Regions from separate parts of the Streptomyces africanus genome, predicted to be linked through region 2. Evidence: riboswitches for the same ligand, from Rfam matches in the RefSeq annotation. Region 2 holds a riboswitch; the other holds the start of a gene.
What was found. A riboswitch is a leader RNA that binds a small molecule or an ion and turns the genes downstream of it on or off. The one in region 2 is predicted to bind cyclic di-AMP.
Positions count from the first base shown of each region.

Region 1: it holds a riboswitch for cyclic di-AMP, as region 2 does, so the genes downstream of both, QF034_RS25055 (C40 family peptidase) here and QF034_RS35320 (M23 family metallopeptidase) in region 2, are expected to answer to the same signal.

Region 1 covers NZ_JAUSYP010000001.1:5,366,951-5,372,067, forward strand. The annotation lists gene QF034_RS25040 (C40 family peptidase) at 1-397, opposite strand, end outside; gene QF034_RS25045 (hypothetical protein) at 821-1,174, shown strand; gene QF034_RS25050 (SLAC1 family transporter) at 1,152-2,165, opposite strand; gene QF034_RS25055 (C40 family peptidase) at 2,276-3,445, opposite strand; cyclic di-AMP (ydaO/yuaA leader) riboswitch at 3,454-3,627, opposite strand; gene pcrA (DNA helicase PcrA) at 3,918-5,117, shown strand, end outside.
Region 2 covers NZ_JAUSYP010000001.1:7,696,217-7,701,333, forward strand. The annotation lists gene QF034_RS35300 (helix-turn-helix domain-containing protein) at 1-399, shown strand, start outside; gene QF034_RS35305 (DUF6126 family protein) at 396-515, shown strand; gene QF034_RS35310 (tyrosine-protein phosphatase) at 537-1,334, opposite strand; gene QF034_RS35315 (alpha-galactosidase) at 1,514-3,589, shown strand; cyclic di-AMP (ydaO/yuaA leader) riboswitch at 3,900-4,061, shown strand; gene QF034_RS35320 (M23 family metallopeptidase) at 4,066-4,980, shown strand.

The DNA of each region.
Region 1 (5,117 bases), 2.3 Mb from region 2:
TGTCGAGGTACCGGTCGGGGTCGTCGGACAGGACGAGCTGGAGCGCGGGGTCGAGACCGCCCCCGCGGTACTGGGCGGCGGCGACCGAACCCAGCGCCTCGCGGGCGGAGTTGAGCCGCTCCTCCTTGCGGGCCGCCTGATCCTGGAGGTCCTTCAGCCGCTGTCCGGCCGCCTGGGCCTTCTCCTTCGCGCCGTTGTACTTCTCGGTGGCGACCTCCGCCTCCTGATACAGCTCGTCCACCTTGGCCTTGACCTGGCTCGGGGTGAGCTCGGGTTCGGCGTGTCCGGTGCCGTCGAAGCCCGTGGCGGTCGCCGCGCCCGCGAGGGCGATCGTGGCGGCCGTACGGGCCGTGTTGCCGCTCGCGGAGCGCCGGCGGGGCTTGCGGTGCGCTGCCACCTGGGGGCCACGTCCTTTCCTGCGACCGCCGACGGACGCGCAGGCCGCCAGGGGGAGCGGACGGCGGCCTGCGCGTCCGGCGGCGGCCCGCACAGGGGAAGCGGACCGCCGCAGGACCTTTTCGGCGGTGGTGTCCGACTGCCGCCCCTGGCCCGGGCGGCGGTGGGGAGCCGGGCACCTGGGTGAGGACGCTAAACCTCGCCGCGGCGGCCCGGTGGCGGGTGTGCGGAAGTGTCCCGAGAGGACCGGCGGTGACCGTATGCGACCGTGATCTCTTCTCGCCGACGTCGGCTCAACTCAGCGTGATGACCGATGCGCCGAATCATGCGGCGTGGTGCGGCGGACGGGTGCTATAGGGCGCATATATGCATCCGCCGGGCCGGTGTCGGGCGGCTGCGGAGCCCCTGATTAGGCTCCGGCCCCATGGACGTACTCATCCACCTCTTCGTCGGCCTCCACATCATCGGCATCGCCTCCCTCCTGGGCGGTTTCCTCACCCAGATGAAGGCGATGGGCGAGGGCACCGCCCGCTACACCCCCGCGATGCTGCACGGCGCGCTGACGATGCTGGTCACCGGTGTGATCCTGGTCGGCCTCAACCAGGCCGACGACCAGTCCGTGAACAACCTCAAGATCGGCGTCAAACTGGCCCTGCTGATCGTGATCCTCGGCCTGGTCTACGTGAAGAGGGACGACGAGAAGGTGGACAAGGGCCTGTTCGGCCTGGTCGGGGCGCTGACCACGGCGAACGTCTTCATCGCCGTGCTCTGGAGCTGACCCGGCCGGGCACGGCGTAGGCCCGGGACGAGGCGACCGCCCAGGCGGCGACCCCGAGCCACGCTGCCACCGAGACCCACAGCAGTACCTCCCCCAGGCCGTCGAGCCAGGAGACGTCGAGGGCGGCGGCGACGGCCAGCGCCGCCGTCGCCGTCTTGGCCCAGGTGAACACGGTCGCCCAGCGGCGGATGTCGGTGCGGGGCCGGGGCCGCAGGAACTCGGCGGCGAGCAGGACGGCGCAACCGGCCAGTGTGAGTACGAGGAGCACGACGGTCACGTTGCGCAGGGTGCCGCGGTCGTCGACGTTCCACAGGTACAGGCGCGCGCTGTCGGAGCTGATCAGCCGCGCCCCGGCCAGCGCCGAGAGGGCGAGCGCCCCGGCCACGAGCCAGTGGTCGCCGCGCCCCTCGGCCACCTGCCGCACATCGAAACGGGCCAGGGCGAGGACGTACAGCACGAGCCCCAGCCAGAACAGCACCAGAGCCGCGTGGGCGAGCCAGGCGGCCGACTCGGTGGCGGCGAGTGTGGCGCCGAGCACGGCGAGCCCCTGCGTGGCCATGCAGCGCGCGAACACCGTCCCGGGCCTGCGCCGCTCCCCGTCCTGCGCGGGGCGGGCCAGCGCCACGGGCCAGAGCAGGAGGGCCAGCACCAGCAGGGCCGCGGCCAGAGCCTGCGAGCCGACCGCCGAGAAGCCGGTGCCCAGGACGGCCGTCGCCGCCACGGTGGTGAGGGCCGCCGTCGCCACGGTGTCCACGAGGCCCGGCACCCTCGCGTACGACCGCAACTTCGTGCCGGCCAGCAGCAGCCGCAGGGTGAAGTCCACGGCGAGCATCAGCCAGGCCGCGCAGGCCAGACCGAGAGCGATACGGGAGAGGCCGCCGTACCCCGCCAGATCCAGACCGACGGACAGGGTGCCGGTCGTCAGCACGGCGGCGCTGGCGGACGGCGCGCGCTGCGCCCACCAGGCGGTGGAGGGGGAGGGGCCGGGCATGGGCCCGATGCTAGGAGGCGCCGCGCGCGTTGCGAGCGGGGCACGCGCGCGGGCGTCTCAAAAACGCGAGAGCACCCTCACGCGCGCGTGCCCTCCATGACGTACGGCCCTCAGGCCGGCCGCACCACGCTGTGGATCGCCGACTGGCCGTCGTAGTAGATCGACTCCTCGCGCACATAGGTGCCGGGCTTCGGGGCGTGGATCATCATGCCGTTGCCGATGTAGATGCCGACGTGGGTGACGTCGTCGTAGAAGAAGACCAGGTCACCGGGCTGGGCGTCGGCCAGGGAGACCGTGGTGCCGGCGTTGACCTGGTCGTAGGTCGTGCGCGGCAGGGTGACGCCCGCGGCCTTCCACGCGGCCTGGGTGAGGCCGGAGCAGTCGTAGGAACCGGGGCCGACGGCGCCCCAGACGTACGGCTTGCCGATCTGGGCGCGGGCGAAGGCGAGCGCCTTCTCGGCCTTGGTGGCGTACGAGGAGTCGGCCGGGGCCGTCGAGGTGGACGAGCCGGAGCCCGTCGACGAGGAGCCGCTGTCCTGCTGCTGGGCGGCCTGCTCCTGCGCCTGCTGCTGAGCGGCCTGCTGCCGGGCCAGCTCGGCGGCCTTGCGGGCGGCCTCCTGCTGCTTCTCCCGCTCGATCGCCGCGAGCCGTGCCTTCTCCTCGGCGGTCAGCTTCGACAGCAGTTCGCGCGCGTCGGCGAGCTTCCGCTGGACGGTGGCCTTGGCCGTCTTCAGGTCGCCCTGCGTCTCGGTGAGCGTCTCGAGGCTCTCGGTGGCCTCCTGGCGCTTCTTCATCGTCTCGGACTGCTGGGTGACGTAGTCGTCGACCGCGACCTTCTGACGGCCGGTCATCCGGCCCATCAGCTGGGTCTGGTCGAAGTAGTCCTGCGGGGTGTCCGCGAGCAGGAACGTCGCCGTGTCCGGGGCGGAGGCACCGGTGCGGTACTGGGCGGCGGCGAAGGAACCGAGTTCCTCCCGTGCCTCGTTGAGCTTCTGGGTGCGCTCGGCGACGTCGTCGAGGAGGGTGTCGACGCGCTTGCGCTGCTTGGTGGTCTTCTCCTTGGCCGAGTTGTACTTGTCGGTCGCCGACTCGGCCTGGCGGTACAGGTCGTCGACCTTCTTCTCGACTTCCTCGAGACTCGGCTTGTCATCGGCCTCGGGGGCGGCGTTGGCCGACTGGGACAGCAGGGCCACGGATGTGAGGGCCGCCGTTGCCAGGGCGGGGGTCCGTATGCCTGCGACGCGCGTACCAGCGGGACGCGACTTGCGGTGCGACGCCAAGGGAGGCGACTCCTTCCATGCTCCGCCTACCGGGTTAGCTGTCGGGTTCGGGCGGGTATATCGGAAGGGTTGCCCTACGGCCGTCTCCGCGAAGGGAGTCGGGCCGATTCACCCCAGAGTTCTCGGTTGGGTCCCCGGCTCCGGCTGCCGCTGCGGCACACCGGACTCGGCGGAGGCCGCGCGGCCCGGCGACGTTCGCCGGTGGGGGTCGTGCGGCCTGCCCGCACGGTAGCCAACTGGTGTGGCCCTTGTGAAGGTTGATGGGTGATATGCCCGATACATTTTCGTGACCTTATCCCGGAGCGTCGCCGAGAGTGACCGGTCAAGGGTGGTTGGTCACGAGTCGTCCATGATTGTGACGTCCGTAGCAGGCCGTGATCATGTGGGGATGCAGGGTGACGAGGGGGGTCTTTCGGCGATGTGCTCAGGGCGGCGGCGGGCTGTCAGTGGGGCGCCCTAGACTCGGAGAGCGATGAGCAGCCTCTTTGACGACAGCTTCCTGGCGGACCTCCAGGCCCAGCGGGGCCCCGCGGACGAGCCCCCGCCGCCACCCGAGGACGATCACGTACCGGAGCCGGTTCCGGACGATCTGTTCGGCGGGAAGTTCGACGTGCCCCCGGACCGGGACGCCTACTACCGCGACGGCGCCCCGCGCCCGCCGGTGGACACCGCCGCCCTCCTGGAGGGGCTGAACGACAACCAGCGCGCCGCCGTCGTCCACTCCGGCTCCCCGCTGCTCATCGTGGCCGGTGCCGGCTCTGGCAAGACCCGCGTGCTCACGCACCGCATCGCCCACCTGCTCGCCGAGCGGGACGTGCACCCGGGGCAGATCCTCGCGATCACCTTCACCAACAAGGCCGCCGGCGAGATGAAGGAGCGCGTCGAGCAGCTCGTCGGCCCGCGGGCGAACGCGATGTGGGTGATGACCTTCCACAGCGCGTGCGTGCGCATCCTGCGCCGCGAGAGCAAGAAGCTCGGCTTCACGTCCTCGTTCTCGATCTACGACGCCGCCGACTCCAAGCGCCTGATGGCCCTGGTCTGCCGCGACCTGGACCTCGACCCCAAGCGCTTCCCGCCGAAGTCCTTCAGCGCCAAGATCAGCAACCTGAAGAACGAGCTGATCGACGAGGAGGACTTCGCCGCCCAGGCCACGGACGGATTCGAGAAGACCCTCGCCCAGGCCTACGCGATGTACCAGTCGCGGCTGCGCGAGGCGAACGCCCTGGACTTCGACGACCTGATCATGACGACGGTCAACCTGCTGCGCGCCTTCCCGGACGTCGCCGAGCACTACCGTCGCCGCTTCCGCCACGTGCTGGTGGACGAGTACCAGGACACCAACCACGCCCAGTACGCCCTCGTCCGGGAGCTCGTCGGCACCACCGAGCACCCCGTCGACGTCCCGCCGGGCCCGGACGACGTCCCGCCCGCCGAGCTGTGCGTCGTGGGTGACGCCGACCAGTCGATCTACGCCTTCCGCGGCGCGACCATCCGCAACATCCTCCAGTTCGAGGAGGACTACCCGGACGCGACGACGATCCTGCTGGAGCAGAACTACCGCTCCACCCAGACGATCCTCAGCGCGGCCAACGCGGTCATCGAGCGCAACGAGTCCCGCCGCCCCAAGAACCTGTGGACCAACGCGGGCGCGGGCGCCACGATCACCGGCTAC
Region 2 (5,117 bases):
GAGCTGCTCGGCGAGACGCCCGCCGCCCGGGACGCCGTCATCCGCGCCGCCGACATGGAACCGACCGCGGCGGGCGGCTGGACGTACTGGCAGGCCGGCGCACCCGGGCGCGGGATGCAGGCCCTGCGCGTCCACGTCCCGTACGGCTCACAGGGCGACATCGTGCGCGTCCACCCCGGCGAGGAGTGGCTCCATGTGCTGCGGGGACGGCTGCGGCTGCGCCTCGGCGACACCACGCACCAGCTCGCGCCCGGAGACAGCGCCCACTTCGACTCGCTGACTCCGCACCGGATCGCCGCCCAGGACCCGGACGGCGTCGAACTGCTCTTCGTCCACACCCTCCTGCAGAGCCCCACGGCCGCCCTGTGCCTGGGCCCCACCCCGGGAGACACGCCGTGAAGGACATGGAGGAGAAGTTCCCCCGCGCCCTGTGGGTGCGGCTGTTCATCTACCTCGTCGTGGGGCACGTCTTCGCGGCCTTCGTCTATCTGCTGTTCGAGGTCGGAGCCAAGTAGCCGCCGGGCCGCCGCCGTACGTCAGTCGAGCAACCGCTCGCGCAGCCGCTCCCGGGTCTGCGGGGTGAGCCCGAGCCCCTTCTCCAGATAGGCGTCGACGCCGCCCCAGGTCTCCTCGATGGTGTCGAAGGCCGCCGTCAGGTACTCGGCGCGCGCGTCGAACAGGGGGTTGAGCAGCTCCATGACCTCGGGGGAATAGGCCGAGGCGGCGGAGCTGCTGCGGTGCACCTTGTAGCGGCGGTGCTTGGCGTTGGACTTCAGGTAGTCGTCGACGATCGCCTCGCGCTCGACGCCCAGGGCGAGCAGCGTCACCGCGATGGACAGACCCGCGCGGTCCTTGCCCGCCGCGCAGTGCATCAGGGCGGGGACGCTGTCCTCGGCGAGCGCGTGCAGCACCCGGGAGTGCTCGGCCGTGCGGCTCCGGATGATCGTGCGGTACGAGGCGATCATCCGGTCCGCGCCCTTGCCGTCCGCGAGGATCGCGCGCAGCTGGTCCAGGTCGCCGTCGCGCACCATCTTCCAGAACTCGGCGCCGTCGGCGGGGTCGCTCAGCGGCAGGTTCACATTGCGCACGCCCGGCAGCTCGACGTCCGGCCCTTCGAGCTTCTGGTCGGCCGCGTTGCGGAAGTCGAAGATCGTGTGCAGGCCCAGGGTGGCCAGGAAGGCGGCGTCCTCCCCGGTCGCATGGGCGAGGTGGCCGCTGCGGAACAGCACTCCCTGTCGCACCCGCCGCCCGTCCACGGTCGGCAGTCCGCCCACATCGCGGAAGTTGCGCACTCCGGCCAGCTCGGGCTCGGTCGACGGGACCTGCTGTGTCACGAGGGCTCCTCCCCTTCGGCGCCGCCGACGCGGCTCGTCGACGGGCACCACCCGACGATACGACATGCCTGCCTGGGGCAATGAGTTGTCCACAGGCGTTGCCGGGAGCCCCCGCGGCCCTTGATGATGTCGGAGCCTGGTCGCACCTGATCGGGCCTGTTCGAATCTGTGAGGCCTTGATGCTGGACATCTCCGAAGACGGTCGTACATGGGTGCTCTCCGGGCCAGCCAGCAGCTACGCCGTCCATGTCACCGACCGCGACGAACTGCTGCACCTGCACTGGGGCGCCCGGATCGGCCTCGCCGACGCCGAGGCCCTCGCCGTCCGGCCGCTGCCGGACTACTGGCCCTTCGAGTCACCGCTCGACGGGCGCGAGGAGTATCCGGTCGAGGGCGGCCCTCGTTTCGCACGGCCCGCCCTGTCCGTACGCACCGGCGAGCGGCGCGGCACGGAGTGGACCTACGAGGGTCATGACACCGAGGACGGTGAGCTGCGGCTGCGCTTCCGCGACGGCGGCCTGGCCATCACGCTGCACTACCGGATGCCCCCCTCGACGGACGTCGTCGAACGCTGGGTGACCCTCGACAACCACGGGCCCGCCGTCGAGGTGCTGCGCGCCGACTCCGCCACCTGGACCCTGCCCGACCGCGACACCTGGCGGCTGTCCCAGCTGCACGGCCGCTGGGGCGCCGAGTCCCGGCTGGAACGCTCCGGCCTCACCCACGGCGAGAAGGTCATCGGCAGCCGCCGCGGCCACACCGGCCACCAGCACCTGCCCTGGGTCGCGCTCGACACCGACGCGACCGAGGAGCACGGCGAGGTCTACGGATGCGCCCTGGGCTGGTCCGGGTCCTGGCGGATCGCCGTCGCCCAGCTCCCGGACGCACGCGTGCAGATCACCGGCGGGGCCGGGTACGACGACTCGGGCCTGCTGATGCTGGGCACGGGGGAGTCGTACACGACCCCCGTCTTCGCCGGGCTGTGGAGCGACGGCGGCCACGGCGGGGCCAGCCGCGCCTGGCACGCCTACCAGCGGACGTACGTGATCCCGGACGCCGACCAGGACCGGCCGGTGCTGTTCAACTCCTGGGAGGCCACCGAGTTCGACATCTCCGAGGAGCAGCAGCGGGCGCTCGCCGAGCGGGCCGCCGCCATGGGCGTCGAACTGTTCGTGGTCGACGACGGCTGGTTCGGGGCGCGCACCAGTGACCGGGCCGGACTCGGCGACTGGACCCCCAACCCCGACCGCTTCCCGGGCGGCCTCAAGCCGCTCGCCGAGCACGTGCACGGCCTCGGTATGCAGTTCGGCATCTGGGTCGAGCCGGAGATGGTCAACCCGGACAGCGACCTGTACCGCGCACACCCGGACTGGGTGCAGTACCAACCGGGACGAAAGCGGACGGAGTTCCGTAATCAGCTCGTACTGAACCTCGCCCGCGAGGGCGTCCAGGAGTACCTCTGGGAGCAGCTCGACGGGCTCCTGTCCAGCGCCCCGATCGACTACGTCAAGTGGGACTTCAACCGCTGCTTCACCGACGCAGGCTGGCCGGACGACCCCTACCCGCAGCGGCTGTGGGTCGACCACGTCCATGCCCTGTACGGCCTGCTGGACCGGCTGCGGGCCGCCCACCCCCAAGTGGCCTTCGAGTCCTGCTCGGGCGGCGGCGGCCGGATCGACCTCGGCGTGCTCGGACGCACGGACCAGGTGTGGACCTCGGACAACACCGACCCGCTCGACCGGCTCGCGATCCAGCACGGCTTCAGCCAGATCCACCCGGCCCGGGTCATGGCCGCCTGGGTCACCGACAGCCCGAACGCCATGCTCAACCAGCGGGCCAGCTCCCTGCGGTTCCGGTTCGTCAGCGCCATGGCCGGGGTGCTCGGGGTCGGCGGCGACCTCACGAAGTGGACGGAGCGGGACCTCGCCGAGGCGCGGGACTGGGTGGAGCTCTACAAGGAGATCAGGCCCGTGGTGCAGCGCGGCGACCTGTACCGGCTGCGCCCGCCGGAGGGTGGCCTGAGCGCCGTGCAGTACGCCCTCGGCGACAAGACCGTCGTCCTCGCCTGGCTCCAGGCGCAGCGCTACGGCGAGCCCGTTCCGGCGCTCCGGCTGCGGGGCCTCGACCCCGCGGCATCGTACGAATGCCTCGAAACGGGCGAAGTTCACCGGGGTGCCGTGCTGCTCCACCACGGGCTGCGGGTCGGTCTGCGCGGGGATCTGGACGCCACTGTCGTCCGACTTAAGCGCAAGTAGCCCTTCTGTCCGAATAGGGAGCGCTTCGGGTATTTAGGCATAACGTGCCCCGACTGTAAAGGAGATGAGGTCGGGGTGCGTGAGCATCGTCATATTCGTGACGATGTGTTGTTGCCATGTGCACGTAATTCTGGCGTTATTCAGGGGTATTGCGGGATGCGGGAGATCGGTAATCCACGCTCCGTGACGGAAAAGGTGTCGGCGCGTCAAGAAAAACGCCGTCAGAGGCAACCGCAAGCTTGTTCCTTTGCGTCCTGGTCGCTTACCTTCCACACCAATCCGGACGGACGCCTAATCCTGCCGCCGCCCGGAGCCCCACACGCTGACCCGACGTACGGCAGGAGCGGGGGACCCACAGGTAAGACGCCTGTTCCGGTTCCCGGAACGGCTTGGGGTTAAGCCGCGCCTCCGCGTGGCCGGGCATCTCCAGTCCGCACCCGACAGCTCACCTCGCAGGCGACGGAGAGGAATTCGCCATGCCCGCGAAGGGTAAGCACCGCCGCCCGAAGTCCCAGCGTTTCACCCGCTCCATCGCCGTCGCCGGAACCGGTGGGGCCGCTCTCGCCCTTCCGCTCATGGGGGCCGCCGGCGCCCATGCCGCCACCCCGCAGTCGACTCCGGAAAAGGCCGTCCAGTCCGCTCCGGCCGCCGGGAAGAAGGCCGCCGAAAAGGCCACGGGCGCCCGCTCGTACACCGTGCGGGCCGGTGACTGTCTCGCGAAGATCGCCGACGAGCAGAACGTCGACGGGGGCTGGAAGAAGCTCTACGCGGACAACCGTGACGCCGTCGGCGACGACCCGTCGCTGATCCACCCGGGGCTGAGGCTGGCGATCGGCAAGAAGGCGGTGAGCGCCCCGAAGGCCTCTGCCCCGTCCGCGCCGAAGGCCTCGGCCCCGAAGCCGTCCGCCGCCGAGTCGGCCCCGAAGGCGGAGACCGCCGCCAAGCCGGCCGCCGCCAAGCCCGCCGCCGAGAGCAACTCCAGTGGTTTCACTCTCCCGGTGACCGGTGCCACCGTCGGTACGCCGTACCACATGGCCGGCAGCATGTGGTCCAGCGGCTACCACACCGGTGTCGACTTCGTCGTCCCGACCGGCACCTCGCTGAAGGCCGTCGGCGCGGGCACGGTCGTCTCCGCCGGCTGGGGCGGCGCGTACGGCAACCAGGTCGTCATCAAGCTCGCCGACGGCTACTACGCCCAGTACGCCCACCTGTCCCAGCTCTCCGTCTCGGCCGGCCAGACCGTGACGGCCGGGCAGCAGGTCGGACTGTCGGGCGCCACCGGCAACGTGACGGGACCGCACCTGCACTTCGAGATCCGCACCACGCCGGACTACGGCTCGGACGTGGACCCGGTCGCCTTCCTGCGCTCGCACGGCGTCTCCGTCGGCTGACCGACCGCACCACCACCCGCCTGACACGCGACCGAAGGCCGGACCCCGATCCCCGGGTCCGGCCTTCGGTGTGTGCGGGTGCTGATCGGGCCAAGGGATCGACAGCGGGCGGCAGTTGGGACAGAGTGATCCCGACC